DNA from 2 places in the Desulfotomaculum sp. 1211_IL3151 genome. Region 2 is predicted to be linked to the other one. Evidence: riboswitches for the same ligand, from Rfam matches in the RefSeq annotation. Region 2 holds a riboswitch; the other holds the start of a gene.
The links. A riboswitch is a leader RNA that binds a small molecule or an ion and turns the genes downstream of it on or off. The one in region 2 is predicted to bind cyclic di-AMP.

Region 1 (3,853 bases), on a different contig from region 2:
GACATGCATTAACAAAGACCCCACAGTTAGCGGCTGGTAGATGTGTAACAACCCTATTACCCCCAACATAAGATGATGTAGAAAGGGGGTAAGGCCGTGCCAAAGATTAAAGAAGGTGATATTGTTGCCCGTAAATCCTATGGCAATGATATTTTCTTTAAGGTTAACAGCGTTTACCAGGGGCAAGATGGTAAAGATTACGCAGTCCTTAAGGGATTGGATATACGACTGTTTGCTAGTTCGTTAGTAGATGACTTAATTAAAGTAGATGTAAAAGACATTTCCAAATATTGGACCCAGACCTTAAGGAAAAACGAAGAAGTTATGGGACGGGTTATGAAAAGGCGCATGGATGAACGAAAAGATCGACTTAAAAGATGTGCCGATGGAATATGTATGACCCGCACTGCTCAACCAGAAAAAGGAGACGACAGTGACATTGAGGGTTTTGATGTGCCCGGTACAGTACTCCACCTGGACGGAGATAAGGATTATTTAGACTTATGTATGACCACCTATCGTAACCTTTCTATACCAGCCTTCGGGTATGCTATTGATGAAGAGGAGCAACCCAAAAGGGTGCTGGCTCTTCTTGAAAAACATTACCCAGATATTTTAGTACTTACCGGGCATGACGGCATTAAAAAGGGTGCCAAGGATTTAAGCAATGTAAATAATTACCACAACTCAAAATACTTTGTCGAAGCAGTTAAAATTGCCCGTACCTTTGAAAAAAGTCGGGATGATTTAGTGATATTTGCCGGTGCCTGCCAGTCTTGCTATGAGGTAGTATTAAGTGCCGGTGCCAATTTTGCAAGTTCCCCCAAAAGGGTATTAATTCATGCCTATGATCCTGTGTTTGTGGTTGAAAAAATAGCCTATACTTCCATTCAAGATCCCATTGCCTTAAGGGAAATTATTAAAAGTACCATTACCGGTTTTGAAGGTATTGGTGGTGTGGAAACCAGAGGAAAACATCGCTTAGGTATACCCAGAACGGAATATTAAAACCATAGTACCCCTTCCTAAAGTCCAGCATATGATGATCTAGGACATTTTAGGAGGGATTTCCTTTATGTTAAATTTTTTGAAAACTGTGGAGAAAGCCAAATGGCGTTTGCTTGGAATTAAAAATGTTGTAGGCGTAGGTGTCGGCTATAAACATGTGGGCATGCAAAGAACCGAGCAAAAGGCAATTATCATCTTTGTCTCCAAAAAGGAACGTTCTGAAAGCTTAAGCAGGGAGGAACAGGTACCCTTTAGGATTAATGGTTTAGAAACAGATGTTGTGGAAGTTGGTGAAATTCGTTTTTTGTCTGATGATAGAAAAAAACATGTCAGACCCGCCCAACCCGGATTTAGTTTGGGACACTATCGGGTAACGGCTGGCACCTTTGGGGCAATGGTACGCGATCGTACCACGGGAGAGCCACTTATTCTTTCAAATAACCACATTTTAGCCAATGCCACCGATGGGAAAGACGGTCGGTCTGCCCCAGGAGACCTTATATTGCAGCCAGGTGAGTATGATGGCGGCACCAAGGACGACCGCATTGCAATACTATTAAGGTATATTCCTATCCAAAAGGGAGAGGCCCCTGCTACCTGCCCCATAGCCAACGGGGCAGCAAGGATTGCCAACATGCTGGTTCATACGATTAGACCCAATTATGATTTGAAATTCTTTAAAAGGGAAGGGGCAGTAAACCATGTGGATTGTGCTGTTGCCCGGCCCCTCAAGCCCGAGCTGATTACCGATGAGATACTTGGTATTGGTAAAGTGCAGGGGATTGTAGAGGCAAAACCCGGCATGAGGGTCGTTAAAAGTGGTAGAACAACGGGCATTACCTCCGGAGTAGTTACTGCCATAGGCACCACCATGCAAGTAAAAATGGATGACAATAGTAATGCGTATTTCTCCAATCAGGTAATTTGTGATATGAAATCCCAGGGTGGAGATAGTGGTTCCTTAGTCCTTACAGAGGGCAATAGGGCAGTTGGCTTACTGTTTGCCGGATCCGATAGGGTGACCGTTTTCAATCATATTCAAGTGGTCTTGGATAAACTAAACGTAGAGTTCTAGGAAAGAAAGCCCCGTGACGATAAGAGCGGGGCTTTTGTTCCGTGTAAAAATATGGTATACGCACGGGAGAGTGTGTTATTTTACATAAAATTGTTTGTGCACCTGTTTTAACCAACTAAATAAATTATTAACAGCTATTACGGGTTTTGTCAATTTAGGTTAATTTATGTATATTTAGGACAGGCAAAGCGCCAGTTACAGATGCCGAATCCCTTTAGTGGGTACGGAGGAACCGTTTATGGGGTGAATCCTTTTAAAGGTAGGGATTTCCTTGCCCGAACCCGTCAGCTAACTCCGGAGGCAAAAAGGAAAGGAGAAAAGAAATGCAGTATCGTTTGAAGAAAGTTCCTATGTTCCTGGCTACCTTGTTCCTATTAACCATGATGATGTCCGTTATGACGGCGCAGTCAGCTATGGCGGCTACCGATGATAGCCAAGAGATGGTTAGACTGGTTAATGAAGCCCGCGCCAAAGGTGGTCTGGCAACGCTGATGGCGGATCAAGAGCTGTCCGGGCAAGCTGCCAAGAATTTGGCATATTATCAAAGAACCGGTCAAATTCCCAGTTCCGCAATGCTGTTAACGATTGCCAAAAACGGTGGTTATAGCACCCTTGGACAAACCACTGTACGCGGCAATGATGTGGCATCGATGGTCCAAAAGCAACTTCAATACTATGGCAGCAGTTCGATCCTAAATAGTAAATACAATCGAATTGGTTTGGCCTTTGCGGATACCAGCTCTGGTAAGCTTTGTATTCAACTATTAGCATATAAACCCATTACAGAGCCTATTCAGCAACCGGAACAGCCAGCACCGGCACCAAAACCGGAGCCAAAACCAGAGCCAAAACCAGAGCCGCAACCGGCACCACAACCTGAACCAAAGCCGGCTCCCCAACCAGAGCCAACACCTGTGCCCCAGGAGCCTACTACCTTTATGAATGAAGCTCAAACGAAGGTAGTGGATTTGGTTAATGCTGAAAGAGCAAAAAATGGTCTAAAGCCTGTGGTTGCCAAAGAGGATTTAACCAAAGCTGCACAGGTAAAGGCGCAGGATATGTATCAGAGCAGATATTTCTCTCACACATCTCCCAATTATGGCTCCCCCTTTGATATGATGCGTAAATTTGGTATCAGCTACAAAGCAGCAGGGGAAAATATTGCCATGGGTCAAAAAACTCCTGAGCAGGTCGTGAAGGATTGGATGAACAGCCCCGGTCACCGGGCGAACATCTTAAATGCCAATTACAATGAAATTGGTGTAGGCGTATATCAAAGTTATACTGGCTCTGGCTACATCTGGGTTCAGCAATTTGCTCGGCGCTAAGGGTCATAAAATAGCCAATTAATTGGACAACTTAAATAACTTGTACAACAGACAATTCCATAAAATGTAAACGGGAGAAAAAATTTCCTCCCGTTTTTTTGCTTTTTCTTAAGGATTGACCACAATTTCAGCACATTTCTACAGCCAATCCAATATATATATTAAGGAGATATCTTGAAAGGAGGCTAAGATTGATGGTTATGAGGAAAAGTCCCAAGCCAAAATTCCGGCAGATAAATAACCAACCGGCTAATCAGATCGTCGGGACAGAACAAATTAGGGTAAAACAGCTTGTTGGCGAAAACACAGAACAAACCATAATTCGAGACAGCTTTACGCTACCCTCAGGTACACCCGATATGGAAGAGATTCTTTCCATTGACACAATCGTTAAGTTAAGGAAAGTTGAAGTAATCCCTAATAAGGTGATTGTAGAGGGAAC
Region 2 (3,853 bases):
CGGTTGTTCTTCAACCTTAATTCTTTCCAGCAGATCCAAAGCCAATGTCAGTTTAGAAAAAAAATCTTTCAACCCAAAGTGCCCGCAGCATCCATGGTGGAAACGAGCGTGCCTGTCTTTAAAAAAGCCTTCATGTCGGTGAGGATTCTGCCCATGGCTAAATTCATTGCTGCTCTCATGCTTGAAGCTTTTTCCTGCGTAGTCCATTTCCGTCTTAATCCTGGCTTTAACCATACCACTGGACAGGTTTTTGGAAAACTCGTTCGTCATTTGGAATAACTTTGCCTGATCCTTTATGCATTCGACCTGGAGAGAACCATTGAAATGATCCTTTTCTTTCATGGTTTTTGCGATACTATACATAAGTTTAATTTTGTTCATCTGAACACCCTCCTTTTTTCTGGATGAGGTTATTCTAAAGGACAAAAATAAACTTATCTTAATCAAATTATAAATTTTTTATAAATAAGAGTAAAACTAATAATAATAATTCCTAAGCAATCATGGGTTCAAACATATTTGCCTCTCTAAAAAATCAGCAGAAACAACTAGAATTAAGGTATTTAGCTGTCTAAGAAATTTTTTGTCTTCGTCTGAATGCCTTCGCCTTACCCGTAAAACATAGAAAACTCGCAAGACCTTGTATTCTAAGGCTTTGCGAGTTTCTTGATGTGTCAGATATGGTGCGCCTGGCAGGAATCGAACCTGCGCTTCCGGCTCCGGAGGCCGGCGCTCTATCCCCTGAGCTACAGGCGCAAAATAATTGTGCTTTTTTATTATAACAATAATTTGTTTTTTTGCAAGTGGATAAATGTTGATAGCAACAACTTTTAAATGATATCACAGCCTCTTGAATAGTTCAAGACCCTGAGTTAATTGCCAAGTTTGAAAATACGATTGACCATTAGCCATGAGCTAATGCCCATGGCTGACGGCTAAATAATGTCTCATCTAGCAACCAGTATGCGGAAAAATCAAAAACCTGCCTGTTTAATGGCCTCTTTTAGTATATGTGCTGAATTTCTTAGGGCAGTTTCTTCTTCCTCCGTCATACTTATAGGGAGTACCTTGTCTCGTCCAGAGCCATTGACAATTGTAGGCAAACTGAAACAGCAATCTTGTATTCCGTAGAAATCATTGATCATACCGGACACGGTCAAGATAGAATCTTCATCCCTTAAGACGGCTTCACAAATTCTTTTTATAGAAACAGCTATGGCATAATAGGTTGCCTCCTTACGCTGAATAATCTCATAGGCTGCCGTGCGCACCCGATTGGCAATTTCATTTCTACAGATGGGCTCCAAACCTCGTAATTTAGAAAATTGCTCTAGGGGGATCCCTGCCACATCTGCTGTACTCCAGATAGGTACTTCAGAGTCACCATGCTCACCAATTATATAAGCATGAACATTACGAGGGTCCACATTACAATAATCAGCCACTTCTGCTCTAAATCTTGAGGTATCCAAAATTGTTCCTGAACCAAATACTTGGTTTGCAGGTAGGTTCGATATCTTTAAGGCGGCATAGGTTAAAACATCCACTGGATTAGCAACAATTAAATAAATGGCATTCGGACAATATTTTAACAACTGCGGTAAACTATCTTTTAAAATACTAACGTTCTTGTTGACCAAATCTAACCGTGTCTCACCGGGTTTTTGATTGGCTCCGGCTGTAAAGACAATAATATTAGAATCCTTACAATCCTCAAAGGAGCCTGCATATACATTAATGGGTTTAATAAAGGCTGCGGCATCCCCTAGATCCATCGCCTCCCCTTCTGCCTTTGCGTGACTAACATCAACCAAAACAAGGTCACTGGCCAAACCACTGGACATAATCGCAAAGGCTGCAGTTGACCCAACAAACCCCGCTCCTATAATAGCTATCTTGGCTCCCTTTCTTAATTTCACCATTGTTCACCCCTCGATTAATTTTCAAATTAACCATCATCACCCCAGCTCATACAACGGAGGCAAAATATACACCAAAACACGGCTCATAAAGCCGATGGCGGATGACTGACGCCGGATGGTTCATTTAGTATTTCCAGTTATTAAATACCTATGTCTCATGTATTTTCCAAATATTGTGGATAGACGTAAATCTGGAAAACATGTACAATGGTTTGTAACTAAAATAACTAGGCCGAATCTCCGTTTACCGGAGTACGGGGGATCAAAATTTATGGGGTGAATCCGCAATTTTATGGAGGTGTTTAAAATGCGGTAGGGTGCCCTCAACCCGAACCCGTCAACTAACCTCGGAGGCCCCAAGGAGGGTAAAAGTACATATGCGTTTTTTGCACCGCCTTAAACGGGTCATCGTATCCTTGTGTCTTTTTGCTATCCTCATGCCATCAACAGCTTTAGCCGCTCAATATACAGTGGTACCTGGTGACTCACTTTATTTAATTAGTCAAAAAGTTGGTGTTAGTATTACTCAGATCAAGACCGCCAATGGTCTTACCAGTGATGTTCTTGACCCTGGGCATGTTCTTACAATACCAGAGGCTAAACCTACGGAGATAAGCTATACGGTGAAGTCTGGTGATAGTCTCTATGCCATCGCCCAGAAGTTTGGTGTTGGGTTAAATACTATCATGCAGGTCAATGGGCTCACTAGTTCTACCATTCATCCTGGCAAACAACTTATAATTCCAGGGGCAAGTGTGAGGAATACCGCCGCTCCAGTGGCTGCTACCGTAAGCCGCAGTGCCCAAAGACCGGTTATTCCCTATGATGATGAAGATTTCGATTTGCTGGCACGTCTGGTCACTGCTGAAGCAGGAGGAGAACCGATGGAAGCCCAGATTAGTGTAGCAGCGGTTGTTATTAACCGGGTACAAAGTTCCATTTTCCCCAATAATATTCGCGACGTAATCTATGCCCAAAACCAGTTTTCTCCTGTCAGAAACGGTTGGATCAATAAACCTGCCACAGCCAATGCAATTAAAGCTGCCCAGGCAGCATTAGATGGTAATGATCCTACCAACGGGGCACTATATTTCTTTGATAAAGGTTCCACCAACTCATTTCTTCTCTCCCTGCCTGTAGCCGCTAATTATGGCAAAATGGTTTATGCAAAGGCAAAATAAATAACATAAGCACTGGCATGAATGCCAGTGCTTGCTTATTTCTATAAAAACTGAATATCCTTATCGATTTCTACATTCTCCATCAATCGTAAGGTTGCTTCTATGGGCAAATGATCGGAAGCCAGTGTGTGATAGGTAGTTGCAGATAGGGTATTCCATTCAGAAGATACAAAAATATAATCGATTTGCTCTTGTGGCTGTTGCGCAGGGTAAGTTTTATAGGGTTCACCCATATCGGTTGCATCTTTAAGAATCGTGGTAAGTAATCGGTACTCCTCAGATGTAGGACCATTATTAAAATCCCCCACTAGAATACAGGGATAAGAACATTTACCAATAATTCCCAATATATCCCTTACTTGATCCATTCTCTCCTCACGCTTTAACCCTAAGTGGGTACAAAAAAAGCTAATCTTTCTATGTTTTAATAGAATGATTGCCTCGAGTAAACCCCTTTTTTCTCCCTTACTGGGAAGCATATACTGCCTGTACAGAAGCACCGGCCAATGAGATAGAATTGCATTACCGAACTGGGCAACCCCCCAGTTCAAGTTGGGCCCGTAAACCCAATTTTTGTATAGCAGCTGCCCAAGTGTTTTTGCTTGATGAACAAAATGGCTGCGCGGCATATGTTTATCTACTTCTTGTAAGCCAATCAACTTACCTCCAGTATATGCCAGGGACTTAGCAATTTGGTGAATATCAACTGCTCCATTTATTCCCTGGGCATGACGGATATTATAGCTAACT

Region 1: it holds a riboswitch for cyclic di-AMP, as region 2 does, so the genes downstream of both, V6C11_RS04990 (CAP domain-containing protein) here and V6C11_RS15145 (LysM peptidoglycan-binding domain-containing protein) in region 2, are expected to answer to the same signal.

What each region holds. Positions count from the first base shown of each region.
Region 1 is NZ_JBAIYV010000025.1:15,507-19,359, reverse strand. It holds gene yabG (sporulation peptidase YabG) at 97-1,008, shown strand; gene V6C11_RS04995 (hypothetical protein) at 1,076-2,083, shown strand; cyclic di-AMP (ydaO/yuaA leader) riboswitch at 2,276-2,401, shown strand; gene V6C11_RS04990 (CAP domain-containing protein) at 2,407-3,411, shown strand; gene V6C11_RS04985 (DUF3794 and LysM peptidoglycan-binding domain-containing protein) at 3,606-3,853, shown strand, end outside.
Region 2 is NZ_JBAIYV010000051.1:184,053-187,905, forward strand. It holds gene V6C11_RS15130 (hypothetical protein) at 1-381, opposite strand, end outside; tRNA gene V6C11_RS15135 (tRNA-Arg) at 682-756, opposite strand; gene V6C11_RS15140 (L-lactate dehydrogenase) at 975-1,922, opposite strand; cyclic di-AMP (ydaO/yuaA leader) riboswitch at 2,143-2,293, shown strand; gene V6C11_RS15145 (LysM peptidoglycan-binding domain-containing protein) at 2,300-3,103, shown strand; gene V6C11_RS15150 (endonuclease/exonuclease/phosphatase family protein) at 3,145-3,853, opposite strand, start outside.